4 regions of the Streptomyces sp. NPDC032198 genome follow, and region 4 is predicted to be linked to each of the others. Evidence: riboswitches for the same ligand, from Rfam matches in the RefSeq annotation. Region 4 holds a riboswitch; each other region holds the start of a gene.

Region 1 (6,926 bases), on a different contig from region 4:
TGGGCGGTCGCCCGAATGGACCCGCCTCGCCTGCGCCCCCGCGCCCCCCGGGCGACGCTGGGCCTGCCAGGTGACCGATCCGGAGGTACAGCATGGGTTCCGTACGACGGGCTCTCGTGATGGTGCTCGTGCCGTTGCTGGTCGGCGTCTCGGCGGCCTGCGGCAGCTCCGGCGGCGGCAGCGACACCGCCACCGAGCGGGCCCGGCCCGCCGAGCAGGCCTTCGAGCATCCCGGAGTCCTCGTCAGCAAGGCGCAGCTGAAGCGCGTACGGGCCCATGTCGCGGCGGGCGAGCAGCCCTGGCTGACGGCGTTCCGACGGATGCGGAACAGCAAGTACGGCGCGGACGACTACACCGCCAAGCCGTACGCCGTCGTCGAGTGCCCGCCCGACACCCGCCCGGGCCAGGGCTGCGTCGAGGAGCGCGAGGACGCCATCGCCGCGTACACCCAGGCCCTGCTCTGGAACATCACCGGCGACCGCGCGCACGCCGAGAAGGCCGTGCAGATCATGGATGCCTGGGCGCGGGTGATCACCCGGCACACCGAAGCCAACGCGGGCCTCCAGACGGCCTGGGCCGCCTCCTCGTGGGCACGCGCGGCCGAAGCCGTGCGCTACACCTACGACGGCTGGAGCGACGGACAGATCCTTCGCTTCGAGCGGATGCTGCGCAACGCCTATCTGCCCCAAGTGCGGGACGGGGCGGCCGACTTCAACGGCAACTGGGACCTCCTGATGGCCGACGCGACCATCAGCATGGCGGTCTTCCTCGACGACCACGAGGCCTTCGAGAAGGCGGTGACGCACTTCAGGACCCGCGTGCCGGCCTACTTCTATATGAAGTCGGACGGCCCGCTGCCCGTCTCGCCCGCGGGCAGCGGAATCAATACCCGGGAGAAGCTCCAGAAGTACTGGTTCGGGCAGAAGACCTTCGCCGACGGGCTCTCCCAGGAGACGTGCCGCAACTTCAAGCACGCCAGCTATTCGCTCGCGGCCACCGCACACATCGCGGAGACCGCCTGGCACCAGGGCGTCGATCTGTACGGCGAGGTCAAGGAGCGACTGCGGGCCGCGCTGGAATTCCACGCCAAGTACCAGCTGGGCGCCGAGGCGCCGGACTGGCTGTGCGGCGGCAAGGTGCAGCGCGACATGGGGCCCGACACCGAGGTCGCGCTCAACCACCTGCGGGACCGGCTGAAGCTGGACCTGCCGGAGACGGAGCGGCTCACGCGAAAGCAGCGGCCCGAGGGCACGGACGGCCTGTTCGTGGCCTGGGAGACGCTGACGCACGCCGAGAACGCGTGAGCGGCGGGCCTCGTTCGCCGGTGGTTCTCGACCGGTTCGCTTTCACTCCCCCTGATGGCGTAGAGTTGCATTCAACGGCGCGGGGTGGAGCAGCTCGGTAGCTCGCTGGGCTCATAACCCAGAGGTCGCAGGTTCAAATCCTGTCCCCGCTACTAAAGACCGAAGGCCCGGATCCAGAAATGGATCCGGGCCTTCGGTGTTTTCCGCAGCAGCGTCTTTCCGCAGCAGTGTCTTTCCGCCGCGGCATCTTCCGCCGTCGCTTTCCGCCGTAACCCGGTCGGCCCCCACCGGTCGCCCCGTGCCGTCGCTCCGGGAACCCTGGACGAGTGGGGCAGCGAGGAGAAAGTGGCGGGGGCGGGGGCGGCGGCAGGCGTCCCGATGTCCGGCACGAGCGGGCGCTCGTGCGGACCCTCCCCCTGCTGCTCATCGTCGTCGGGGTGGTCTACGACGTGACGACCCCGCCGGAGTTCACCGCCTCGCCGCTCTTCACGGCGGCCCCGCTCATCGCCGCACCCTTCTACTCGCTGCTCAGCACCGCCCTCATCGGCACCGGCTCCTGCGCCGCCGTGCTGGCCCTGCATTTCAAGACCGACACCAGCACCGACGTCGAGGCCGTCACCGAGCTGATCACGGTGGTGACCGTCGCCGTCCTCGCCGTCCTCATCAACCGCGTCGTACGCCGCAGCGACGAGCAGCTCGCCTCCGCCCGCTCCATCTCCGAGGCCGCTCAGCGCGCCGTACTGCCGCAGCCGGATCCCAGGATCGGGGGGCTCGACATCGCGGCGCGGTACGAGGCGGCGGAGGCCGACGCGTTCATCGGGGGCGATCTGTACGCCGTGCAGGAGACTCCGCACGGCGTACGCGTCATCGTCGGCGACGTACGGGGGAAGGGCATGGGCGCGGTGGCGGCCGTCGCCGTCGTGATCGGGGCGTTCCGGGAGGCCGCCGAGCAGGAGGCCACGCTGGAGGCCGTGGCCCAGCGCCTGGAGCGTGCCCTCGCGCGCGAGGGCACGCGGCGCGACGGGCTCGACGCCTTCGAGGGCTTCACCACCGCCGTGCTCGCCGAAATCCCGCACGGCGACGGTCTCGTGCGGCTCATCAACCGCGGGCACCCGGGTCCGCTGCTCCTGCGCGGCGACGGGCGGCTGTGCGTCCTGTCCGCCACCGAGCCCGCGCTGCCGCTCGGGATGGGTGAGCTGGGCGCCTGGCCGGACCGTGCGGACGAGACGGAGTTCCCGCCGGGGGCGATGCTGCTGCTCTACACCGACGGGCTCTCCGAGGCGCGGGACGCCCGGGGCGAGTTCTACGATCCCGCGGCCCGGCTCGGCGGCCGGATCTTCCCGGGCCCGGGCGGCCCGGACGCGCTCCTGTCGACGCTCGTCGAGGAAGTGCGGCGGCACACCGGCGGAGGCGGCACCGACGACATGGCGTTGCTCGCGGTGCGGCGGCCCATGTCACCGGCCGTGACGGAAGGACACCCCTCCGCATAACTCCTGACGAGCTGTCAAGGAGATGTGAAGCTCCGGTGTGTGAAGAAGTGGGGTCAACTCGCCCCGTTCGCAACCCCGGTGTCCCGATAAGTACAGGGTGTGGGCGTTAACGATCAGTCGGAACAGCTTGGAATACGACCCCGCTGTCTATTAACGTTCGATAACGCAGCGCGGTCGTCCCAGCCGTCACTCGAGTCGGCTCCGCGCGCACGCGCCTAATCCCGAAAGGGAGCCGGGGAACCACTAATTGGGGTGAATCGGGCATCTGTGCATCCGTGCCAGATGTTCGTAGGAGACCTTCCTGCTCCGAACCCGTCAGCTAACCCGGTAGGCGAGAAGGAAGGAAAGGAGTGCGCCCCCGTGGCGTCCAACCGCCCTGCCCCCCAAGGCGCGTACGTACCGAATGACGACGATTTCGGTGGGTACGACAATGATTCCTGGGAGGAATGGAACCCCACCGAGGAGTCCATTCGTCCCGTCCGCGGCAGGCACCGCGTCCACAAGCGGGGCGGCGGCGGACTTGCCCGCAGCTCCACGGTTCTCGGCGTAGGCGTCATCGCCGCCGTCGGCGCGGGCGGCATCGCCACCGCGCAGGGCGGCAAGCCCCCGGTCTCCATCGCCATGCCGGACATGTCGGCCGTCACGGACTCGCTGCCGGAGGCCAAGTCGCTGCCGGGCGTGGGGTCCCTGATATCCGACGACTCGTCCGATTCCGGTTCCGCGGACAACGGCGTGACGACCGCTGCCGCACCCCTCTCCGCCGCGGGACTCAGCACCGCCGACGCCGAGCAGGGCACCACGGACGCGGGCGAGGCGCTGCGGGCCCGCATCATGGAGCAGGCCGAGAACCAGCAGGACCAGGCGGACGACGCGGTCCAGAAGGCGGCCGAAGAAGCCGCCGTCAAGCAGGCCGCCGAGCAGGCCGCCGCCAAGCAGACCGCGGCCGAGAAGAAGATCGCCGCCGAGAAGGCAGCCGCGAAGAAGAAGGCCGAGGCGGAGGCCAAGAAGAAGGCCGAGGCCGAGCGCCTGGCCAAGCTCGCGAAGAGCTACACCCTCCCCGTCGCCTCGTACACGCTCACCGGCACCTTCGGTCAGCCCGGCTCCATGTGGTCCTCCGGCTACCACACCGGCCTGGACTTCGCGGCGCCCACGGGCACGCCCATCAAGGCGATCCACTCCGGCACCATCAAGGAAGCGGGCTGGGCGGGGGCGTACGGCTACCGCACGGTCCTCGAATTGGACGACGGCACCGAGCTCTGGTTCTGCCACCAGTCCTCGATGAACGTCAGCGCCGGCCAGAAGGTCACCACCGGCGAGGTCATCGGCCGCGTCGGCGCGACCGGCAACGTCACCGGCGCCCACCTCCACCTGGAGGTCCACCCGGGCGGCGACGCCACCGGGGTCGACCCCGCGGCATGGCTGCGCGGCAAGGGCCAGTCGCTCTGAGGTAACCCAGAACCCCGGCGGTCCTGGCGACAACCCCCCGACGCCAGGGCTGCCGGTTCGGCATGTGCGGACGGCCTGCCGAGGTGTGGACATCCTGCCTAGGTGCGGGCCGCTCTCCGGAATGCTGGAGTCCGTATGGGCGTTGATCCCCTTATGACTTCTCTCCGCAAGCTTGGCTCGTCCGACCTCGAGGTCTTCCCGCTCGCCCTGGGCGGCAACGTCTTCGGCTGGACGGCCGACGAGGCGCAGTCCTTCAGCGTGCTCGACGCCTACACCGCCGCCGGCGGCAACTTCATCGACACCGCCGACGTCTACTCGGCCTGGGTGCCCGGCAACAAGGGCGGCGAGTCCGAGACCGTCCTCGGCAGCTGGCTCGCCGCGCGCGGCAACCGCTCCGACATCGTGCTCGCCACCAAGGTCGGCGCCCACCCCGATTACAAGGGCCTGTCCGCCAACACCATCAAGTCCGGTGCCGAGGAGTCGCTGCGCCGCCTGGGCACCGACTACATCGACCTCTACTACACGCACTACGACGACCCGACCGTCCCGGTCGAGGAGATCATCGGTGCGCTCGACGACCTCGTGACGTCGGGCAAGGTGCGCGCGATCGCCGCCTCGAACGTGACCCCCGAGCGGCTCCAGGAGTTCCTCGACTTCTCCGACCGCGAGGGCCTGGCGCGCTACTCGGTGCTGCAGCCGCACTACAACCTCGTCTCGCGCGACACGTACGAGGGCCCGCTGGAGCAGGTCGCCTCGCGCTCCGGCCTGGCCGCCGTCCCGTACTACGCGCTCGCCTCCGGCTTCCTGACCGGCAAGTACCGCCCGGGTGCGCAGGTCGACAGCGCGCGGGCCGAGGGCGCGGGCAAGCACCTGGCCACCGACCGCGGCGTGCGGGTGCTCGCTGCCCTGGACGAGGTCGCCCAGGCGCGCGGCGCCGAGCTCGCGACCGTGGCCCTGGCGTGGCTCGCGGCGCAGCCGACGGTGGCGGCACCGCTCGCGTCGGCCCGTACGGTCGAGCAGCTGCCCGCGCTGCTCGCGGTGGGGGAGCTCGAGCTGACGGAGGCCGAGGTGTCGGCGCTGACGGCGGCTTCCGCCTAGCCCCGGTAGGGGTTGTAGGCGGGGTAGGGCATCGCCGGCTGGGCGTACGGATATCCGTAGGGGGGCTGCTGCGGGTGGGGCTGCTGTGGATACGGCTGGGGAGGCGGGTAGGGCTGGGGATACGTCTGGCGGTACCCGTACTGCGGCGGTATCGGTACGAGTACCGGTGCCGTCGCCTGTGCCGCGTAGGCGAGGGCCGGCCGCGCCGCCTCGCGGCGCTCCCACAGGGCGTGCAGCAACTCCCGCTCCCGTACGACGAAGTCGGCGGCCGCCTTGCCCTGGCGTCCGCGGTGCCGCAGGAGCGCGAGAGTCGTCGCGTACGTCTCGTACTGCGCGACGGTGCGCGCCGCGGCCTTGCCCTGGGTGTAGGAGGCGTAGTCGCGGGCGAGCGTGCGGGCGCGCATCGTGCCTAGCGCGTACGGCTCGGGGGCGGTGAGCCAGCCCGCGATCACGTACGCGGGGAGTTCGGCGCGCACGATGCGCAGGCCGCGCTGTCTGGTCCATATCGCCAGCCAGGTGAGCAGGCCGAACGCGGGCAGCATGAACGTCGCGTACACCGCGAAGAAGCCGTAGTCCCCGAAGCTGGCCGAGCCGTTCCACAGGGCGTGCAGGCCCATCGCCAGGAGCAGTCCGAGGAGCGGGAGCAGGACGCGCCGCCAGTTCTGCCGGTCGGCGCTGAGCGCGGCGATGCCGAAGCCGATGCCGGTGAGCACGGTGAAGAGCGGGTGCGCGAAGGGCGACATGACGACGCGTACGAAGAAGGTCGCTGCCGTCACGGACGCGAGCCCGGTGTCGCCGTTGAGCTGGTCCGCGCCGAAGGCGCTGCCGAGATAGAGGATGTTCTCGGTGAACGCGAAGCCGGTGGCGGTCACTCCGGCGATCACGACGCCGTCGACGATGCCGGTGAACTCGCGTCTGCGGAAGAGGAAGACGAGCAGGACGGCCGCGGCCTTCGCGCTCTCCTCGACGATCGGCGCTATGACCGTCGCGCCGAGGGTGTCCGCGCTGGTGGGGTCCGCGGTGGCGGTGGCTATCCAGCGGGTCGCGAAGCTGTTCGCGACGATGGCTATGAGGGCGGCGGCACAGGCTCCCCAGGCGAAGGCGAAGAGCAGATTGCGCCAGGGGCCCGGCTGGACGCGTTGCAGCCAGCGGAAGGCGGCCACCAGGAGCGGCACGGGCAGCGTCGCGAGGCCGAGCCCGACCAGGAAGCCCTCGGTGCCGGTCTGTTCCCTGACCAGGGCCAGGATCACCAGGCCGGAGAGGGCGAGCAGCGTGACCAGGGCGGCCGCGCGTATCGCTCTGCGCTGCCACCAGCCTGCGCGGCGCAGCCCGGCAGGCCCGGCGGGGGGCATCGGGTACGGATGTGCAGAACGGGTGGCCACCCGTTGACCCTAACGAGGGACGGGGGTGGCCCGCGACGGTGTCTCGGGCCGCGTGGCCGGTGTCTCAGATCGCTTGGCCGGTTCCTTGTCCGGTTCCTTGTCCGGAAGTACGGCGGAACAGCAGGTCGTGGACGACGTGTCCCTTGTCCAGGCCCTGGCCCTCGAACCGGGTGAGGGGACGGAAGGCGGGGCGGGGTACGTACCCG
Region 2 (6,926 bases), on a different contig from region 4:
CCGGACCAGGCTGGGTTTCATCCGGTCCGCCGAGCTCTCCAGGAGCGCGCCGAGCGCAAGGTGGAACTGCCAGGCGCGGAAGGTCCTGAACACCTCGTCGGCGCCGGACAGATCGGGGCACGCCTCCTCGACCGCGCACCCCAGCGCGGAGAAGACCGTGACGGCCGGCGCGAGCACGTCGCGGACCTCGCGGTCGACCGGCGCCGCTCCTCCCAGATCGGGTGACCAGGCGATCCGCAGCCCCCGCAGATCCCGTTCCAGCGGGCCGCCGAACGCGCTGCCCGGCGTTTCCAGGGCGATCGGTGAACGGGGGTCGGGGCCTGCGACGACGGACAGCAGCAGGGCCGCGTCGGCGACGTTGCGCGCCATCGGCCCCTGTACGGCCATCGTCGACCAGGGCGCGGTGTCCGGCCAGCTCGGCACCCGGCCCGGCGAGGGGCGCAGGCCCACCACGTTGCAGAACGAGGCGGGGTTGCGCAGCGAGCCGCCCATGTCACTGCCGTCGGCCACGGGGTGCATGCCGCACGCGAGCGCGGCCGCCGCTCCCCCGCTGCTGCCGCCCGCAGATCTGCTCAGGTCGTACGGGTTGCGGGTCGCCCCGAAGACCGGGTTGACGGTGTGCGAACCGGCCGCGAACTCGGGCACGTTGGTCTTGCCGATGGTGATCGCTCCTGCGGCGCGGATGCGCTCGACGATCAGCTCGTCCCGGTCCGGGACGTTGTCGGCGAGGAGCGGCGTCCCGTAGGTGGTCCGGATGCCGCGGGTGTCGTGGGTGTCCTTGTGGGCGACGGGCAGCCCGTGCAGCGGGCCGAGCGGCGCGCCGTGCGCCGTGGCCTCGTCGGCGGTGCGCGCCTCGTCGAGCGCGCGCTCCGCCACGCAGGTCACCACCGCGTTCACCGGGCCGTTGACCTGCTCGATCCGGTCCAGGTGCGCCTGGACGACCTCGCGCGCGGACAGCTTACGGGTGCGGATCTTGGCGGCGAGTTCGCGGGCGGTGAGGTGGACGAGCCCGGAGGCTTCGCGGACTTGATGTGCTTCGGGGCTCATACGACGCCTTCGGCTCGGGGCGGCTGAGATCGCGACGAGGCGGAGTATGCCCGCGTCGCCGCGCCGGCCATCCCGCCCCGCACGCCGGGGCCTTCGCTTTCAGCGAGGGGCTGAAACGCGGCGCACGTGTTGACTCCGGCCGATCACCCGAACATGCTCCCCATCACACCGTTACGTACGTCCTGTACTTTTTTTACAGGAAGCTTTGGGGAGCAGCCGACCCCGGCAGAGGAGAGACGTGCCATGAACCGACCGTTCGCCCGCTATGTCCTGCCCGAGTTCAGCGAGCGCACCAGCTCAGGGCAGCGGACCCTCGATCCGTACTCGAAGCTGCTGGAGGAGCGCATCGTCTTCCTGGGGACGCCGATCGACAACACGTCGGCCAACGACGTGATGGCGCAGTTCATGCACCTCGAATACCTGGCGCCCGACCGCGACATCTCGCTCTACATCAACTCCCCCGGCGGCTCGTTCAGCGCGATGACCGCGATCTACGACACGATCCGGTTCGTCAGCTGCGACGTGGAGACGACCTGCCTGGGGCAGGCCGCCTCATCGGCCGCCGTCCTGCTGGCCGCGGGCACCCCCGGCAAGCGGTTCGCGCTGCCCGGCGCCCGGGTGCTGATCCACCAGCCGTCGCTCGCCGAGCCCATCCACGGCCAGACCTCCGACCTGGCGATCCAGGCCGACGAACTCCTGCGCACGCGCGCGCAACTGGAGAGGCTGCTCGTCCAGCACACGGGCCAGAGCGCGGAACGGATCGCGGCCGACATCGAGCGGGACAAGATCCTCAGCGCGGCCGAGGCAGTTGACTACGGCCTGGTGGACCGGATCATCGCGAGCCGCAAGTCGTCCCCGCGCACCCCGGACGCGGGGTGAACCACCGGTGCTGCCGCCCGAACTTCCCCCGCTGCCCGCACTCACCCGCGCCGAGGGCGAGTTGATCGACCGGTACCTCGAAGTGGTCGACCTGGTGGGCCGGATCAACCCCGCCCGCGCCTCGGACACGTACGGCGGACTGCGCGCCGCCCAGGCCCTGGTCGGCAGGGCGACCGCCCTCCTGGACGCGCTGACACTCATGCACCAGCGGGGCGAGAGCGCCGTGCACGCGCCGACGCTGGCCAGGGCGCTGCGGGTGCTTGACGGGGAGCGGCGGGCCGGGCGGGTCACCGTGCCGCCGCCGACGACATCCTGAAGACCCGTCACTCCACCCTCCTGAGCCCCCGTCACCCCGTCGTCCGAAGTCCGAGCTGTCCCGGGCCGATCTCAAACGAACCAAACGGGCTACCTCGTTCGGCGTAGACGATCGTCGTTCTTGAAGCCCTCTTAGGTTGCGTCAGATGTGTACGCGAGGGGCGGAATTCCTCGTTCCGGTGCTGGTCGAACGATCGTCCGGTGCCTTGACCCGATCCCGTATCCGACCTTGTCCACCCGAACGGTTCAGCCGTGAGGAGCCTCACAAAACGCCGTTTCGGCTCGGAATTCTTGCCCTTGACGGGTCAAGATCCCTTCCGACGACAAGCCCCCGCCACAGCGGCGGGGCGGTCCGGGCGGACGCCGAGTCCTGCCGCCACCCGGATGACCGGTCGACATCGGTGCATCGGCAGGAGTGGAGGACCCAGGCATGACGGGTCGGTCCGGAGAGTCCGGACCACGGCCCTTGGGGTGAAGCCGCACAGCGCGGCCGGGCAACTTTGTCAGCCCGAATCCGACAGGTCATCCTTCACAGGCGGTTGACGAAGGGTTGCGCATGACTGCGCTGAATCATGTTCCGTCGCTGCTGACCAGGGCCGGTTCCGTATCGGCTCTCACGCTCGCCGTCGTGGGCGGCACCCTCGTGGGCCCAGGGCTCACGTCGGAAGCACAGGCCGCGACGCACGGAACGAAGGCGCTCAAGATCGCCGCCTCCAAGAAGGGCGCTCCGTACCGCTACGGAGCGACGGGGCCACGGCGGTTCGACTGCTCGGGTCTGACCCTCTACTCGTTCAAGCGCGCGGGCAAGAAGCTCCCCCGCACCGCGGCACAGCAGTACAACAAGACCCGCCACATCTCCGCGTCCCACCGCGTCCGCGGCGACCTGGTCTTCTTCCACTCCGGCCGGAACGTCTACCACGTCGGCATCTACGCCGGTAAGGGCCGGATCTGGCACGCCCCCAAGTCGAACACCGTGGTGCGGCTCGAGAAGATCTGGACCAAGAGCGTCTGGTACGGCAGGGTGCGCTGATCGTCCGTCATCGGCCGTCGGCTGTGGGACGGCGGTGGCGGGGGCTCACCAACCCCCGCCACCGCCACCGCGCGGACTGCCCCCGCGTGGCTCCCGCCCGGCCCGCTGACCGGCGCGCCCGCCGGGCGTACAGGGCGTCGGCGCGGATACTCGTGCGCCATGGCCGAAAACAACAGCTCCTCCACGGCAGGCGATGCGCCCCGCAACGAGACGCGCTTCGAACGCGCCGACCGCAATTTCGCGGAGATCCTCCAGGAACTGCGGGTCACGCAGGCCGGGGTGCAGATCCTCTTCGCGTTCCTGCTGACGCTCGCCTTCACCGAGCGCTTCGCCTCGCTCGACACCGTGCAGCGCGCCACCTACGTGACCACGCTGCTGCTCGCCGTCCTCGCCGCGGCGCTGTTCACGGCTCCGGCCGCCGTGCACCGGTCGCTCTTCGGGCAGCACTCCAAGCCGCGGATCGTGCGGGTCTCGTCCCGCCTGGCCGTCATCGGCATGGGGGTCCTGGTGTTCGCGCTCGCCGGTTCCGTGCTCCTGGTGGTGGACGTGGCGGTGGGCAGGACCGGCGGGATCATCGCGAGCGCGGGCACGCTCCTGGTGTGCGCGGGCCTGTGGGGCGTGCTCCCCCTGCTGCTGCGCCGCGCGGGCAAGGACGAGGGCACAGGAGGCACCGAGGGCACAGGACCGGACACGTCGGACGACGTCAGGCCAGCAGGGCCTCGGTGAGGAGGACCGCGCCCAGCACACTGAGCGCGACCCCCGTGCCGCCCTCGATCGCACGGGCCGTACGCGGCTTGCGCAGCCAGCGGCCGAGCCGGTCGACCAGGAGCGCGACGACCGGGAACCACACCAGGGCGAGGGCCACGATGATGGACGCGAGCAGCAGTGTCCTGGGCATCGCGGGGCTGCCCGCGGGCACGAACTGCGGCAGCACGCTGAGGAACGTGATGGGCGCCTTGGGGTTGAGGGCGTTGGTGAAGAAGCCCTGCCGCAGGCTGCCCCCGGCCGCTGCCGGCTCCGTGCCGTCCGTCGTTTCGAAGCTCCGCAGGGGCCGCGCCGCCGACCGCAGCGCGCGATACCCGAGGTAGAGCACATAGGCCCCGCCCGCGGCCTGCAGCGCACGGAAGAGCGTGGGGACCGCCGCGAGGACCGCCGCGACCCCGGCCACCGCGAGCGCCGTGTGCACCAGGAGCCCGCCCGCCACACCGATCGCGCACGTCACTCCGGCGCGGCGGGATGCGAGGGCGTTGCGCACGACGACGGCGAAGTCGGCGCCCGGCATGGCGACCATGCCCGCGGCGACTCCGGTGAAGGCGACCAGTTGTGCGTCCATGGCGCCCAGCCTGCCGTTCTTCTGCCTTCAGCAGGTATGTGGAATATCCTGGGTCTGCCTTAAGCAGTCGTTTAGCCCCACGGCCGACGGACAGCCGCACCGCCCGTCGGCTCCTGCACCGGGAGAGGCCATGTACGACCCGACGCGGCTCGCCGCACTGGTGGCGGTCTCCGAGGCCGGGTCGATCACCCGCGCCGCCGAGCGCCTCGGCTACACCGTGCCCGCCCTCTCCCAGCAGCTGGCCAAGCTCGAACGGGAGGCGGGCACCGCGCTCCTGGTCCGGCATCACCGCGGGGCACGGCTGACCGGCGCGGGTGAGCTGCTGCTCGCGCGGGCGCGCCGGGTCCTGGACGAGATGGAGCAGGCCCGGCACGAACTGGCCCTGCTCGCGGGCCTCTCCGGCGGCAGGCTGCGCGTGGGGACCTTCACCACCGCCGGGATCCAGCTGGTGCCGCCCGCGCTGACCGCGTTCCGCCGCGCCCATCCGGACGTCGATCTGACCGTACGGGCCTATGAACCGCCGCTCGGCATCGCGGCCGTGGCCGCCGGTGAGGTCGACCTCGCCCTGACGCACACGTACGAACCGGCGGATCCGGTGCCGCTGCCCGCGTCCGTGACCGCCGAGCCGATCCTGGTCGAGGAGCTGGTCCTGGTGACCTCGCCCGGTCACGCCCTCGCGAGCTCGTCGTCGCGGCTGCCCCTGACCGAACTCGCCGGGCAGCCGCTGATCAGCATGGCGCCTGAGCATCCGTCCCGGCAGGGTGTGGAGTCCACGCTCGTCCGGGCCGGCGCGACGCCCTCGGTGCTGGTCGAGACTCCTGGCTACGCCCTGGTGTGCGCACTGGTCAGCGCCGGGCTCGGCGTCGCCGTCGTACCGGAGATGGTGGCGCGGACGGCGGCCACCCCGGTGGGGATGAGGCCGCTTGAGCCGGGGAGTCTGCGCCGCACGATCTCGGTGGTCCACCGCACCGACGAGTCGCATCCGGCGGCGGACACCTTCCGGGCGCTGCTCCGGGGGGCGTTCGGACGTTCAGCGGGGTGAGGGGGAGACCGAGGGGGCGGCCGCCTCGTCGCGGACCGGGGCCGTCCACGGCAGTGCGATCCAGACGGTCTTGCCGCCCTCGGGGGTGGGTGTGACCGACAGTCTGCCGCCGCACTCCATGGTCAGCCAGCGGATGATCACCAGGCCGCGTCCGTTGTCCTGCTGGACGGCGGCGGGCAGCCGCTTGGGGTAGCGGGGATGGCTGTCGGTGACGCCGATGCGCAGTTGTTCGTCCCGGTCGAGCTCGATGTCCACCCGGAAGGTGGGCGATTGGCCGCGGGTGTGCTGGACGGCGTTCGTGGCGAGTTCGGAGACGATGAGCCGGACCGTGTCGGCCGCTTCGGTTTCCCCCGGCAATCCCCATTCGGCCAGGACGCTCGAGACGTATTTCCGGGCCGCGGAGACCGAGGCAGGATCGCTCGGCAGGGTGACGGTTGCTTCCTGAAGGTCTGCCATGGCGACGTTGTCCCTTTCCCACCGGGGCTCGGCTCCGACTCGTAGCGGAAGGCCCGAGGACAGTCCCGGAATGGTGCTTCGCGCCAGCCTGCCACTCTTGGACCCCTCACAGGTGGCCATCCACCAAGATGTGCATATATCTGTCGCTCGAAGCGGTGAACTCTGCTACGGAAGACCGTATTTGGGCGCGACGTCGGCACTTCCTCTACTGTCGCCCCTGAGCGGCCCGGGGGAGGCCGAAAAGAAACGCTCCGTCGGGAGGAGACGGACATGCGGTACGGTCCCGCGGTGCGCCGCCGGAAACTCGGCGCCGAACTGCGCGCGCTGCGCGCGCACGCCGGGCTCACCAGTGGCCAGGCGGCGGGCCGGGTCGGCTGGCACCAGTCGAAGGTCAGCCGGATCGAGACGGGACGTAGCAGCGTCAAGGCGGCCGACGTACGTCTGCTGCTCGATGCGTACGAGGTGTGCGATTCCCGGCTCCGCCAGTTGCTGGTGGCGCTGGCGGGCTCGGACGACGACGGCGGTCGCCGCCAGTGGTGGCACGCCTATCGCGAGCTGCTGCCGCCCGCCTACCGCGACTTCATCAGCCTGGAGTCGCAGGCCTGCCGGATGCGCAGCCTGGAGACCACTGTCGTACCCGGCCTGCTGCAGACGCCGGACTACGCGCGTGCGGTGACGCGGGCCGCGCTCGACGGACTGCCGGACGAGCAGGTGGACGCGCTGGTGGAGGTGCGTCTGGCCCGCCAGGATGTGCTGCGCGCGGCTCCACCGCTGCTACTGAGCGTGATCCTGGATGAGGCGGTGCTGCACAGGCCGGTGGGCGG
Region 3 (6,926 bases), on a different contig from region 4:
TGCCCACACACCAGCTCGAGCTGGCCCTGTGGCTGGAAGCCGACCGCATGGGCTCGCTGCTCTCCGCGCTCGACGAAGAATCCATGGAGAACCAGCGCGACGTCGTCAAGAACGAGCGCCGCCAGCGCTACGACAACGTTCCGTACGGCACGGCCTTCGAGAAGCTGACCGCCCTCTCGTACCCCGAGGGACACCCCTACCACCACACCCCGATCGGCTCCATGGCCGACCTGGACGCGGCGACCCTGGAGGACGCGCGGGCGTTCTTCCGTACGTACTACGCGCCCAACAACGCGGTCCTTTCGATCGTCGGCGACATCGACCCGCAGGAGACCCTGGCCTGGGTCGAGAAGTACTTCGGGTCCATCCCCTCGCACGACGGCAAGCAGCCGCCGCGCGACGGATCGCTGCCCGACACGATCGGCAAGGAGCTGCGCGAGGTCATCGAGGAGGAGGTCCCGGCCCGCGCCCTGATGGCCGCCTACCGCCTCCCGGAGGACGGCACGCGCGCGTGCGACGCCGCCGACCTGGCGCTCACGGTGCTCGGCAGCGGCGAGTCCTCCCGGCTCTACAACCGCCTCGTGCGCCGCGACCGCACCGCCGTGGCGGCCGGGTTCGGCCTGCTGCGGCTCGCCGGAGCCCCCTCGCTCGGCTGGCTCGACGTGAAGACGTCCGGTGACGTCGAGGTCCCCGTCATCGAGGCCGCCGTCGACGAGGAGCTCGCCCGCTTCGCGGAAGAGGGCCCCACCGAAGAGGAGATGGAGCGCGCCCAGGCACAGCTGGAGCGCGAGTGGCTGGACCGGCTCTCCACGGTCTCGGGCCGCGCGGACGAACTGTGCCGCTACGCCGTCCTGTTCGGCGACCCGCAGCTCGCCCTCACCGCCGTCGGGCGCGTCCTCGACGTCACCGCGGAAGAGGTCAGGGCGGCCGCGGCGGCCCGTCTGCGCCCGGACAACCGCGCGGTGCTCGTGTACGAGCCCACCGCGCCCGCCGAAGCCACCGACGAGGACGAAGAGGAGGCCGCGAAGTGAGCGAGGCCGCAACGATGCAGTTCCACCCGCAGCCCCAGGCGGGCACCGCACGGCCGTGGGCCTTCCCCGCGCCCGAGCGCGCCACCCTGGACAACGGCCTCACCGTGCTGCGCTGCCACCGCCCCGGCCAGCAGGTCGTCGCTGTGGAGGTCCACCTCGAGGCGCCGCTGGACGCGGAGCCCGAGGGCCTCGACGGCGTCGCCACGATCATGGCGAGGGCCTTCAACGAAGGCACCGACAAGCACTCCGCCGAGGACTTCGCCGCCGAACTCGACCGCTGCGGCGCCACCATGGACGCGCACGCCGACCACCCCGGCGTCCGCGTCTCCCTCGAAGTCCCGGTCTCCCGCCTGCCGAAGGCGATGGGCCTGCTCTCCGACGCCCTGCGCGCCCCCGCCTTCGCGGACAGCGAGATCGAACGCCTCGTACGCAACCGCCTGGACGAGATCCCGCACGAGGCCGCCAACCCGGGGCGGCGCGCCGCCAAGGAGCTCTCCCGGCAGCTCTTCCCGGCGACCGCTCGCATGTCGCGCCCCCGCCAGGGCACCGAGGAGACGGTCACGGCCATCGACTCGGCGGCGGTGCGCACCTTCTACGAGAAGCACGTGCGTCCCGCCACGGCGACGGCCGTCATCGTGGGCGACCTGACCGGCGTCGACCTGGACGCCGTCCTCGCCGACACCGTCGGCGCCTGGACGGGCGGCACCGCCGAACCGCGTCCGGTGCCTCCGGTGACCGCGGACGACACCGGGCGTGTCGTCATCGTGGACCGCCCCGGAGCCGTCCAGACGCAGCTGCTCATCGGCCGCGTGGGCCCGGACCGGCACGACCGTGTCTGGCCCGCACAGGTGCTCGGCACGTACTGCCTGGGCGGCACCCTCACCTCGCGTCTGGACCGCGTCCTGCGCGAGGAGAAGGGATACACCTACGGCGTACGGTCGTTCGCCCAGGTCCTGCGTTCCACGCCGGACGGAAGCGGCGCCGCGATGCTCGCCATCAGCGGCTCCGTGGACACCGAGTCCACGGGCCCGGCGCTCGACGACCTGTGGAAGGTGCTGCGCACGCTCGCCGCCGAGGGACTCACGGACGCCGAGCGCGACGTCGCCGTGCAGAACCTGGTGGGCGTCGCCCCGCTCAAGTACGAGATGGCGGCGTCCGTCGCGGCCACGCTCGCCGACCAGGTCGAGCAGCACCTGCCGGACGACTTCCAGGCTCAGCTGTACCGCCAGTTGGCCGCCACCGGCACCGTGGAGGCCACTGCCGCCGTCGTGAGCGCCTTCCCGGTGGACCGGCTGGTGACGGTGCTCGTCGGGGACGCCGCGCAGATCGAGGAGCCCGTCAGGGCGCTCGGCATCGGTGAAGTGAGTGTGGTCACCGGCTGAGTGACAGTCAGGACATGTCGGGACCCCAGTGGCGGGAATTGGCTACTGGGGTCCTCATATGTCCGAATTGATATGGAGGTTACGTGTCTGACCTGTGGCGTGCGCTACAAAAACTCTGATCCGTTTGTCGTTTGAAAGATGGCCCGCTTAGCGTCATCCCGGCTGTTCGTCATGCAGTACGCCGCACCCGCGGCACCGGACAGTCATCGCCGAGTCCCCGTACGGCGCGAGCCAGGGGAGCCGGGGACCCACATGTCCCCTTGGGGTGAATCGGGAACCTTGCCGTCAGGTGAGGGACTCGTAGGAGACCTTCCTGCTCCGAACCCGTCAGCTAACCCGGTAGGCGAGAAGGAAGGAAAGGATCAGCCGCTTCATGGCGTTCACCCGTGCCACCGGGAAGCACCGTCGCCCGAGCCGCCTCACGCGTACGACCGCGAACGTGGCGGGCGTCGCAGCCCTCACCACCACCGGTGTCATCGGAGGCCTGGCCGCTCCGGCGCTCGCCGCCGACGACGCTGCGGCTCTTGAGCACACCGGCCTCACCCAGGCCATCTCCGTGGGCGACTCGCTCGCCCAGAGCATCGACGCGCAGGCCGCTGCCCAGCAGCAGGCCGCCGACGACGCCGCAGCCGCCAAGAAGGCCGAAGAGGCCGCAAAGAAGAAGGCCGAAGAGGCGAAGCGCAAGGCCGAGGCCGAGGCGAAGGCCAAGGCCAAGAAGGAGCGCGAGGCCAAGGAGCGTGCCGCGCGCGAGGCCGAGCGCAAGCGCCTGAACACCTACGTGGCCCCGGTCAGCGGCTCGTACGTCTCCACGGGCTACCAGACCGGCGGCGCCATGTGGTCCTCCGGCAGCCACACCGGCATCGACTTCCACGCCGCGTCCGGCACCTCGGTCCACGCGGTCGGCTCCGGCACCGTCGTCGAGGCCGGCTGGGGCGGCGCCTACGGCAACAACGTGGTCATCAAGATGAACGACGGCACGTACACCCAGTACGGCCACATGTCGTCCCTCGGCGTCACGGTCGGCCAGGCGGTCACTCCGGGCCAGCAGATCGGCCTCTCCGGCTCCACGGGCAACTCCAGCGGCCCGCACCTCCACTTCGAGGCCCGCACCGGCGAGGACTACGGCACGGACATCGACCCGATCTCGTACCTCCGCTCGCACGGCGTCAACGTCTGATCCCGTTGGTCCTGGACGGACGCGCGAAGCGCACCTGATTCACCGAAAGCCCCGGCTCGTCGAGAGCCGGGGCTTTCGCCGTTCTTGTTCCCCGCCCCTATCGCCTTTGGCCAAAAGTATCCCTGGATTTCGGCCGGCCGTCGGAAATTCGGCGGCTCTGCAATAGAGTCGCAGAACAGGCGTCGATCGACCGCGTTTCGCGGGGATTAAGGCGGAGGTCAGTCATGCGCATTCCCGCGCACTCGGTATGCACGGCAATCCGGGACGACATCGTCTCCGGTGTCTACGAACGGGGCGGCCGGCTCACCGAGGAACTGCTCGCGCGCCGCTACGGAGTCTCCCGCGTCCCCGTGCGCGAGGCCCTGCGCACCCTGGAGTCCGAGGGCTTCGTCGTCACGCGCAGGCACGCGGGCGCGTGCGTGGCGGAACCGACCGAGGAGGAGGCCGCCGACCTCCTGGAGATCCGCGCGCTCCTGGAGCCGCTGGGCGCCGCCCGCGCCGCGCAGCGCCGCACGGAGGCGCACCTGAAGGTCCTGCGCGGCCTCGTCAGGCTCGGCCAGGAGCGGTCGCGGCACGGCCGGAGCGAGGATCTGCGCTCACTGGGCGGCTGGTTCCACGAGACGCTCGCCCAGGCGTCCGGCAGCCCGGGCCTCACGGCGCTGCTCACCCAGCTCCGGCACAAGATCGCCTGGATGTACGTGGTGGAGGCGTCGGCGGCCCCCGCCGAGGCCTGGGCCGAGCATGCCGCGATCGTCGACGCGGTGGCGCGCGGTGACGCGGAGCGGGCCCGCGCGCTCACCGCGCAGCACACGGAACGGACGGCCTCCGCGCACCGGCCGCGCTTCGTGCAGGGCCGCGGCATCCCCGGTGTGAGGGGTTCGCAACATCCCGTAAACGCAGTGGGCCTACGGCATTAACAGAGGCGCCGTATACAAAGAAGAGTTATTCGGCGGGGGATTATTTCTGCTGTCCGAATTCAATGTCGACGACTGATATCAGGCAAGTGGAACCAGAAACGCCAAAGGGCCCGCCCCTATTCGAGGCGAGCCCTTCGGCGTATGAGTACCAGTCTTTACTAGACGGTCTCGGGGAGTTCCTCGAGGCCGTCCGCGACCAGCTTCGCCAGACGGTCGAGAGCGGCGTCCGCGCCCTCGGCGTCGGAGGCGAGCACGATCTCCTCGCCGCCCTGCGCGCCCAGACCGAGCACCGCGAGCATGGAGGCGGCGTTCACGGGGTTGCCGTCAGCCTTGGCGATCGTCACGGGGACGCCGGCGGCGGTGGCCGCGCGGACGAAGATGGAGGCGGGTCGGGCGTGAAGGCCCTCGGCCCAGCCGACGTTGACGCGGCGCTCAGCCATGTGTTGCTGCCCTTCCAGGTGTCTCACACTTGTCTAGACCAGTGTCTCATGCCGTCACGAGTGCTCCGCCGGCCGATGGTCCGTACGGTGCCGGCCGATGGTCCGCACGGCGCCCGACCAGAGAGTCCGTACGGTGCCGGTCGTAGGTCCCTGCTCCGTCGACCGTACGTCCTTCCGCCTCGGGTCCTCGTCCCGCCCTTCGACGTCTCCTAGCCTGCCCCGGCCGACGCGCCCCCGCGACCCGTACCCTGGCCCCATGCAGACCCCGTCGGACCGGCACGCATACCCCTCCCACTGGGAAGCCGATGTCGTCCTGCGTGACGGAGGCACCGCCCGGATCAGGCCGATCACGGCCGAGGACGCGGACCGCCTGGTCAGCTTCTACGAACAGGTCTCGGACGAGTCGAAGTACTACCGCTTCTTCGCCCCCTACCCCCGCCTGTCCGCCAAGGACGTGCACCGCTTCACCCACCACGACCAGGTGGACCGGGTGGGTCTCGCGGCCACCGTGGGCGGCGAGTTCATCGCCACCGTGCGCTTCGACCGCATCGACTCGCGCGGCATGTCCGCGAGCGCGCCCGCCGACGAGGCCGAGGTCGCCTTCCTCGTGCAGGACGCCCACCAGGGCAGGGGCGTCGCCTCCACCCTCCTCGAACACATCGCGGCCGTCGCCAGGGAGCGCGGCATCCGCCGCTTCGCCGCCGAGGTGCTGCCCGCGAACACCAAGATGATCAAGGTGTTCACGGATGCGGGCTATCAGCAGAAGCGCAGCTTCGAGGACGGGGTCGTACGGCTCGAGTTCGATCTGGAGCCCACCGACCGCTCGCTCGCCGTGCAGCGCGCGCGTGAGCAGCGGGCCGAGGCGCGGTCGGTGCAGCGGCTGCTCACGCCCAAGTCGGTCGCCGTGATCGGCGTCGGACGCACGCCCGGGGGAGTGGGCCGCAGCGTGCTCCGGAATCTTCGCGAGGCGGGCTTCACGGGGCGGCTGTACGCGGTGAACAGCGCGTTCGAGGAGGGCAGCGAGGTCGACGGGGTGCCCGCGTACCGCTCCGTGCGGGACATCGAGGAGACCGTCGAGCTCGCCGTCGTCACCGTGCCCGCCGAGCGGGTGCCGCAGGCCGTCGACGAGTGCGGTGAGCGCGGGGTGCTCGGGCTCGTCGTGATCTCCGCCGGGTACGCGGAGAGCGGCCCCGAGGGGCGGGAGCGGCAACGCGAACTGGTGCGCCAGGCGCGGTCGTACGGCACGCGCATTCTCGGCCCGAACGCCTTCGGGGTCATCAACACGTCACCCGAGGTACGGCTCAACGCCTCGCTGGCCCCGCATCCGCCCGAGCGCGGCAGGATCGGCCTCTTCACTCAGTCCGGCGCGATCGGTATCGCGCTGCTCTCCGGCCTCCACCGGCGGGGTGCGGGCCTGTCGACGTTCGTGAGCGCGGGCAACCGCGCGGACGTGTCCGGCAACGACGTCCTCCAGTACTGGTACGAGGACCCGGACACCGATGTCGCTCTGATGTACCTCGAATCCATCGGCAACCCGCGCAAGTTCACCCGGCTCGCCCGGCGCGCGGCGACGGCGAAGCCGCTGGTCGTGGTCCAAGGGGCGCGGCACAGCGGGATCGCGCCCACGGGGCACGCGGTGCAGGCCACGCGGCTGCCGCACGCCACGGTGTCGGCGCTGCTGCGCCAGGCGGGGGTCATCCGGGTCGACACCGTCACCGAGATGGTGGACGCGGGGCTGCTCCTCGCGGGGCAGCCGCTGCCCGCCGGGCCGCGGGTGGCGATCCTCGGGAACTCCGAGTCGCTCGGCCTCCTCACGTACGACGCGTGCGTCGCCGACGGGCTTCGGCCCCTGCCTCCGCGGGACCTCACCACGGGGGCGACGCCCGCGGACTTCCGTGCGGCGCTTGCCGAGGCCTTGTCGGACGACGCCTGTGACTCGGTGATCGTCACCGCCATCCCCTGGGTGGGGGAGGACGGGG
Region 4 (6,926 bases):
CGCGGGCCATGTCCTCGACCTCACCGATGGTCTCCGCACCCGCGAAGCCACCGCCGACGAAGACGAAGGTCAGCGCCTTGCGGCGGACGTCCTCGTCCGTCGTGGAGTCAGCCTTGTCCAGCTGCTCGAGGACGTGGTTGCGCAGGCCGATGGCCTCCTCGATGCCCTTCATGCCGATGCCCTGCTCGGCGAGGCCGGGGATCGGGAAGGTGCGGGAGACCGCGCCCATCGCGATGACCAGGTAGTCGAAAGGCAGCTCGTACGCCTCGCCCACGAGGGGGGCGATCGTCGCGACCTTGCGGTCCTGATCGATGGTGGTGACCCGGCCGGTCAGAACTTCCGCCTTGGGCAGCACGCGTCGCAGCGGGACGACGACGTGCCGAGGCGAAATGCTGCCGGCGGCGGCTTCGGGGAGGAAGGGCTGGTAGGTCATGTACGACCGGGGGTCGACGACCGTGACGGTCGCCTCTCCGTAGCGCATCTTCTTGAGGATGCGCCGAGCTGCGTACAGGCCTACGTACCCACCGCCTACTACGAGGATCCTGGGACGCTCCGTGGTGCTCATGCCATCGAGTATCCACCTGCCCGGCAGGGGTCGCTCGTGCGCCCCTTCACAAGCATGGGTACACCCTCTGCTACACTTCGCCGCCCACGTGACGCAGGTCATGACGCCCCAGGGGAACCACGCCACAGCCCAAGTCGTTGTGCACCCCTTGTGAGCTGCCGCTCTGACCCTTCCGCCGCACTGGACCACTCGGCCGGTTCACCCTCCGGACACACTCGCGAACCTTCACTGTCGTGGGTCGCGGGGGCCTCTGGGGGCACTTTTAGGGGTCCAGAACCCCTGAACATCGTCCAACCGAGCCGATTTCCTTGTGAAGAACTTCACGAAGTTTCCCGACGGCGTGTCGCCGCCGGGTCCTTCGAGCCCCTCAACAGCCGCTCAGACGCTACATGACGTGCTCAGGCGATCGACCAGCCGATGCCATCGAGGATGTCGTGCTCACTGACGACGACCTCCCGGGCACCGGTCCTGTCCATGATCGACAGGAGGACGAGCGCGCCGGACACGATGACGTCCACGCGGCCCGGATGCATCACCGGGATGGCGGCCCGCTCGTCGTGCGTGGCCCGTGCCAGGCGGGCGGCGATCTCGCTCACCTGCTCGTAGGAGACACGGGAGTGATGGATCGCCGCGGAGTCGTACGCGTCCAGGCCGAGCGCGATGGCGGCCACCGTCGTCACCGATCCCGCGAGGCCGACCAGGGTGCGGGCCGCACCGATCGGCACCGTCTGCTCGGCCAGGTCCAGCGCGGCCGTGATGTCGGCGCGGACGGCGTCCAGTTCGGCGGGCGCGGGCGGGTCGGTGCGGATGTGCCGCTCCGTGAGGCGTACGCAGCCGACGTCGACGGAGCGGGCGGCGCTGACCTCGTCGTCGCCGACGACGAACTCCGTGGAGCCGCCGCCGATGTCGACGACGAGGTAGGGCTTGGCCAGGTGGTCGCTGCCCGCCAGCTCCTTCGTCGCCCCGGTGAAGGAGAACTCGGCCTCCTGGTCACCGCTGATGACCTCCGGCTCGACGCCGAGGATGTCCAGGACACCGCGGACGAAGTCGTCGCGGTTCTCGGCGTCGCGGGACGCGGAGGTCGCCACGAAGCGGAGGCGCTCGGCGCCGTGCTCCTTGATGACCTCGGCGTACTCGCGGCAGGCGGCGAAGGTGCGTTCCAGCGCCTCCGGGGCCAGGCGGCCCGTCTTGTCGACCCCTTGGCCCAGGCGGACGATCGTCATCCTGCGGTCCAGGTCGACCAGTTCGCCGGTCCGCGGGTCCGCGTCCGCCACCAGGAGGCGGATGGAGTTCGTGCCGCAGTCGATGGCTGCCACCCGGGTCATGCGCGCTCTTCCTCGCTCGTCGAGACGCACGCGCCCTTGCGCCACCACTCCGGCAGCATCGCGATGGCCTCGTCGCCCAGCGGGTTCACGCCGGGTCCCGCGGCCAGCGAGTGGCCGACCAGGACGTGCAGACACTTCACGCGGTCCGGCATGCCGCCCGCGCTCGGGAAGCCCTCCAGGACCTCGATGGCGTCACGGCGCGCGATGTAGTCCTCGTGCGCCGCCCGGTAGGCGGCGGCCAGCTCGGGGTCCTTCGTCAGCCGCTCCGACATCTCCTTCATGACGCCGTTGGCCTCAAGGGTGCCGATCGCGGAGGCGGCCCGCGGACACGTCAGGTAGTACGTCGTCGGGAACGGCGTCCCGTCCGGAAGGCGCGGCGCCGTCTCGACGACGTCCGGCTGCCCGCACGGGCAGCGGTGGGCGATGGCCCGCAGGCCGCGCGGCGGGCGGCCGAGCTGCTGCTTGAAGGCCTCGACGTCGGCGTCGGTGGGCTCGGTGCGCGGGGTGGTCGGCGGGGGCGTTTCCATGCCTGTCTTTCGATCGGTTCCGTAGAGGTTCTGTCGAGCCCGGACGGCGCGAGTGCGGTCGGGCTCAGTCGTCGTCGGCCGGACGGTCCGCCTTGTCGACGCCGTCCCAGACGTTCGAGTACCAGGGCCTGGCGGCCGCCCCCTGGTCGGAGCGCTGGTTCTTCGCCGCCTCGGGGTCGACCACCGTGAAGCCGGTCTCGCCCGGCATCACATAGTGCAGCCGGTCCCGGACGCGCTGCTCCGCGTACGCGTCGTCCCGCCAGCGGGCCTTCTCGTCCTTCAGCCTCTCGACGTTCTCGCGGCGCTCGGCCTGCTCCTTGCGCTGGTCGGCGATCTCCGCGCGCTGGGAGACGTACTGCCTTATCGGGTAGGCGAGGGCGACAACCAGCGAGCAGAGCACGAGCGCGAGGAGCGCGGCGCGTCCCGTCAGCCGGGAGCGGCGTGCCTGGCGCTTGGTCTGGGAGCGGTAGACACGCTCCGCGGTCTGCTCGCCGAGCAGCCGCAGCCTGGTCGCGGTGGAGAACCGGTCGCGGTCCTTCACGGCCATGTGTGCCGCCTCCCCGATACGTACGTACGTCCCCGCACACGGTACGGGACCGAGTACGGGGACGTAGGTAACTACTCAGCGGAGCCGAGGACCGGAGGTCTTCAGCCCTTGAAGCGGGGGAACGCGCTGCGGCCCGCGTAGACGGCCGCGTCGTCGAGGATCTCCTCGATGCGGAGCAGCTGGTTGTACTTGGCGACGCGCTCGGAGCGGGCCGGGGCGCCGGTCTTGATCTGGCCGCAGTTGGTGGCGACGGCGAGGTCGGCGATGGTGACGTCCTCGGTCTCACCGGAGCGGTGCGACATCATGCACTTGAAGCCGCTGCGCTGGGCCATCTCGACGGCGTCCAGGGTCTCGGTCAGCGAGCCGATCTGGTTGACCTTCACCAGGAGGGCGTTCGCGGACTTCTCCTCGATGCCACGGGCCAGGCGCTCGGGGTTGGTGACGAACAGGTCGTCGCCCACGAGCTGGACCTTGTCGCCGAGCTTCTCGGTGATGACGTTCCAGCCGGCCCAGTCGTCCTCGAACAGCGGGTCCTCGATGGAGACGAGCGGGTACGAGGAGACGAGCTCCTCGTAGTACTCGGTCATCTCGGCGGCCGAGCGGGACTTGCCCTCGAACTCGTACTTGCCGTCCTTGTAGAACTCGGACGCGGCGACGTCGAGCGCGAGGCCGATCTGCTCGCCGGGGACGTAACCGGCCTGCTTGATGGCCTCGAGGATGAGGTCGAGCGCGGCGCGGTTGGAGTCCAGGTTCGGGGCGAAGCCGCCCTCGTCGCCCAGGCCGGTGGAGAGGCCCTTGTCCTTCAGGACCTTCTTCAGCGTGTGGTAGACCTCGGTGCCCCAGCGCAGGGCCTCCGAGAACGACTCGGCGCCGATCGGCGCGATCATGAACTCCTGGATGTCGACGTTCGAGTCGGCGTGCGACCCGCCGTTCAGGATGTTCATCATCGGAACGGGCAGCAGGTGCGCGTTCGGGCCGCCGAGGTAGCGGAAGAGCGGGAGGTCGGAGGCCTCCGACGCGGCGTGCGCGACGGCCAGCGAGACGCCGAGGATGGCGTTGGCGCCGAGCGAGCCCTTGTTGTCGGTGGCGTCGAGGTCGAACATCGCCTGGTCGATCAGGCGCTGCTCGGTCGCGTCGTACCCGACGAGCTCCGGGCCGATCTGCTCGATGACGGCGAGGACGGCCTTCTCCACGCCCTTGCCCATGTAACGGTTGGGGTCACCGTCACGGAGTTCGATGGCCTCGAAAGCACCGGTGGACGCACCGGACGGAACGGCGGCACGACCCGTGCTGCCGTCGTCGAGGCCGACCTCGACCTCGACCGTGGGGTTGCCTCGGGAGTCCAGGATTTCCCGGGCTACGACGACGTCGATGGACGGCACGAGCATCTCCTTCTGGGATGTGACGCGGGTACGCGGGGCGTTGGCCTCGCGGACACGAGCCTAACCGGCTCCCGGACAAGAGCCAGCCGGGCGACCGCCCTGTGGACAAACCGAGAGCAAAATGTTTCCGAACGGAACAAAGCGTGGAGGGCAAAAGAACCCCGCCCCGGTGCGTACGGGGGATACGCGCACCGGGACGGGGTGGACCCGTGGGGACGGGGGTGGACCGGCAGTACGTGCGGGCGTCACCAGCTCCGTCGGTCGCGCCTCCGCCGGGGGGCGCGACCGCCAGGTGCCGCCTGCCTGCCTCCTCAGCTCTTAGCTGAGGTGCAGCTGCTGGCCCGGGTAGATCATGTCGGCGTTGTCGATGATGTCGCCGTTGAGCTTGTACACCTTGTGCCAGCCGCCCTTGACGTCCTTGGCCTCGGCGATCTTGGAGAGGGTGTCACCCTTCTTGACCTTGTACTCGCCGTCGCCCTTCTTGACCGTCTTGCCGGTCGGGGTCTCGACGGTCTTCTTGGACTCGGCCTTCGGAGCGGCCTCGGCCTTCTTGGGGGCCTGCTGCTGCGGCTGCTCGGTCTGCGCGCTGGGCTGGCTCTTCGGCTGCTCCTGGGTCTGCTGCGGGGCGCTCTCCTGCGCACCGCCACCCTCGTTGGACGCGCCCGAGAGGCCGACGCCGCAGGACGGCCAGGCACCCTTGCCCTGCCCCGCGAGGACCTTCTCGCCGATCTCGATCTGCTGGGCCTTGGAGGCCTGGTCGGCGCTGGGCGCGTACTTCGTGCCGCCGTACGCGGCCCAGGTGGACGACGAGAACTGCAGGCCGCCCGTGTAGCCGTTGCCGGTGTTGATCGACCAGTTGCCGCCGGACTCGCACTGGGCGACGGCGTCCCACTCCTGGTTCGTCGCGGCGGAGGCCTGGCCTGCGGCCATCAGCGGGGCCGCGACCGCGACACCGGTGACGCCGGCGAGCGTGGCGACACGGGTGGCCTTGGACGGGCGGCGGTGCTTGCCCTTGCTGGAAAACAGCATGAGTGATCCCCTCACCGACGCCTGCGAGGTGAGCTGTCGGGTTCGGGCCGATGAAGTTGCCCGGCCGCGCTTCCTGAGCGCGACTTAACCCCTAGCCGTTCCCGTCCGTCTGCCTCGCTCTCGCGATGCTCAACGGCCGGGCCCGGCGGAAACCTTGGTTCCCCCGCTCCTGCCTACGGCGCTTACGCGACGACTGTTCCCGAACGGCCGTTGGCAGGACTCGGCGTACCGACCGGCGGGGCCCGCTGTGGCGAGCGGTCACGACCGTAGACATGCGATCGGCCGAATTTCAAAGACGATCAGGGCTTCTGAGACCCATCTCTCACTTGCGCCAATTGGGACATCAAGCGCAAAGCGACTCACCAACTACCCCTACTTTTCGCCCAAATCGAGGCTCTGACCGGGAAGGATGAGATCGGGGTCGGAGCCGACCGACTTCTCGTTCTCGGCATACAGCTCGGTCCACCCGCCCTTCACGTCGAGGTCGTCGGCGATGACCGAGAGGTTGTCGCCGGAGCGGACCGTGTACGTCCCGTCGGAGCCGTCCTGCTGACGCTCTTCGCCGCGGGAGGCGTGCCGGCCCGAACCCTCACGGGAGGCGTCACCGGACGGCTCGCCGTCCGCGCTGCCGCCGCGGTGGCGGCCTTCGCCCTCACCGGCGGAAGAGTCGGAGCCGGGCGAAGTGGCATCATCCCGCCCGGACTTGTCCGGGTCGCCGGACTTGGCCGAGTCATCCGACTTGCCGGACTCGTCGTGATTCTTGTCTCGCGACGTGCCGTCGGAGTCACCGGCATCGGCATCGGGGCCGTCGGCGGTGTCGGGCTTCTCGGAAGACTTCTCCGAGCCCGAGGGCTTCTTCGAGGCCCCGGCGTCGTCCGAGGGGTCGGCGGACTCGCTCGGCTCGTCCGACTCCGCCGCATCGCCGGAGCCGGTCGACTCCGACGGCTCGTCAGAAGGAATCGTCGTGATCGGGGCGCCCGGGTCGACGTCGGCCGCGGCACCGTCCTGGGTGAGACCGGCGATCGGCGCGCAGCTCGGCCAGGCCTTGGTCCCCTGGTCGTCGAGGACCTTCTCGGCGACGGAGATCTGCTGCGAGCGGCTGGCCTGGTCGGCGCTCGGCGCGAAGTCGAGGCCGCCGTACTCCTCCCAGAGCTCCTGCGAGAACTGGAGCCCGCCGTAGTAACCGTTGCCCTCGTCCGCGCTCCAGGATCCGCCGCTCTCGCACTGCGCGAGCTTGTCCCACGTGACGGTGTCCGCCGCGCTCGCACTGGTGGCGCCGAGCAGCGGGATGGCGATGGCCGATCCTGCGACTCCTGCCGCGACGATCAGGGCCGGGGCCTGGCGGGGGCGTCGGTGACGACCATTGCCGGAGAGCATGCGGGTGCCTTTCGCGTGACTGGAGCGACGACTGCGGCACGGGAGGCCGAGTCGTCGTGAACGTAGCGGCAGTCGAACGCTTGTCACAAGTCGATGCAGCGGAGATCACGTGAAAGTCACAGTCTTGACGGCCTGTCAGTTAAACGTCGTTTCAGGTGCCGAATATTTGCTCTG

The links. A riboswitch is a leader RNA that binds a small molecule or an ion and turns the genes downstream of it on or off. The one in region 4 is predicted to bind cyclic di-AMP.
Positions count from the first base shown of each region.
Region 1: another riboswitch for cyclic di-AMP. It lies ahead of AB0E78_RS05165 (M23 family metallopeptidase); the one in region 4 lies ahead of AB0E78_RS16265 (transglycosylase family protein).
Region 2: another riboswitch for cyclic di-AMP. It lies ahead of AB0E78_RS12995 (C40 family peptidase); the one in region 4 lies ahead of AB0E78_RS16265 (transglycosylase family protein).
Region 3: another riboswitch for cyclic di-AMP. It lies ahead of AB0E78_RS37895 (M23 family metallopeptidase); the one in region 4 lies ahead of AB0E78_RS16265 (transglycosylase family protein).

Region 1 is NZ_JBEZVL010000002.1:18,784-25,709, reverse strand. Features, by position in the region: gene AB0E78_RS05180 (alginate lyase family protein) at 93-1,304, shown strand; tRNA gene AB0E78_RS05175 (tRNA-Met) at 1,383-1,456, shown strand; gene AB0E78_RS05170 (PP2C family protein-serine/threonine phosphatase) at 1,631-2,794, shown strand; cyclic di-AMP (ydaO/yuaA leader) riboswitch at 2,997-3,143, shown strand; gene AB0E78_RS05165 (M23 family metallopeptidase) at 3,155-4,240, shown strand; gene AB0E78_RS05160 (aldo/keto reductase) at 4,394-5,338, shown strand; gene AB0E78_RS05155 (PrsW family intramembrane metalloprotease) at 5,335-6,690, opposite strand; gene trmB (tRNA (guanosine(46)-N7)-methyltransferase TrmB) at 6,785-6,926, opposite strand, start outside.
Region 2 is NZ_JBEZVL010000004.1:426,565-433,490, forward strand. Features, by position in the region: gene AB0E78_RS12980 (amidase) at 1-1,047, opposite strand, end outside; gene AB0E78_RS12985 (ATP-dependent Clp protease proteolytic subunit) at 1,291-1,926, shown strand; gene AB0E78_RS12990 (hypothetical protein) at 1,934-2,242, shown strand; cyclic di-AMP (ydaO/yuaA leader) riboswitch at 2,622-2,794, shown strand; gene AB0E78_RS12995 (C40 family peptidase) at 2,798-3,271, shown strand; gene AB0E78_RS13000 (DUF6328 family protein) at 3,431-3,997, shown strand; gene AB0E78_RS13005 (LysE family translocator) at 3,975-4,604, opposite strand; gene AB0E78_RS13010 (LysR family transcriptional regulator) at 4,735-5,646, shown strand; gene AB0E78_RS13015 (ATP-binding protein) at 5,635-6,102, opposite strand; gene AB0E78_RS13020 (helix-turn-helix transcriptional regulator) at 6,373-6,926, shown strand, end outside.
Region 3 is NZ_JBEZVL010000019.1:75,353-82,278, reverse strand. Features, by position in the region: gene AB0E78_RS37905 (pitrilysin family protein) at 1-1,031, shown strand, start outside; gene AB0E78_RS37900 (pitrilysin family protein) at 1,028-2,413, shown strand; cyclic di-AMP (ydaO/yuaA leader) riboswitch at 2,611-2,774, shown strand; gene AB0E78_RS37895 (M23 family metallopeptidase) at 2,787-3,590, shown strand; gene AB0E78_RS37890 (GntR family transcriptional regulator) at 3,815-4,507, shown strand; gene AB0E78_RS37885 (HPr family phosphocarrier protein) at 4,666-4,947, opposite strand; gene AB0E78_RS37880 (GNAT family N-acetyltransferase) at 5,204-6,926, shown strand, end outside.
Region 4 is NZ_JBEZVL010000005.1:499,330-506,255, reverse strand. Features, by position in the region: gene AB0E78_RS16290 (NAD(P)/FAD-dependent oxidoreductase) at 1-565, opposite strand, end outside; gene AB0E78_RS16285 (Ppx/GppA phosphatase family protein) at 964-1,890, opposite strand; gene AB0E78_RS16280 (DUF501 domain-containing protein) at 1,887-2,417, opposite strand; gene AB0E78_RS16275 (septum formation initiator family protein) at 2,482-2,964, opposite strand; gene eno (phosphopyruvate hydratase) at 3,066-4,346, opposite strand; gene AB0E78_RS16265 (transglycosylase family protein) at 4,665-5,375, opposite strand; cyclic di-AMP (ydaO/yuaA leader) riboswitch at 5,379-5,566, opposite strand; gene AB0E78_RS16260 (transglycosylase family protein) at 5,748-6,752, opposite strand; gene AB0E78_RS16255 (cytochrome P450) at 6,888-6,926, opposite strand, start outside.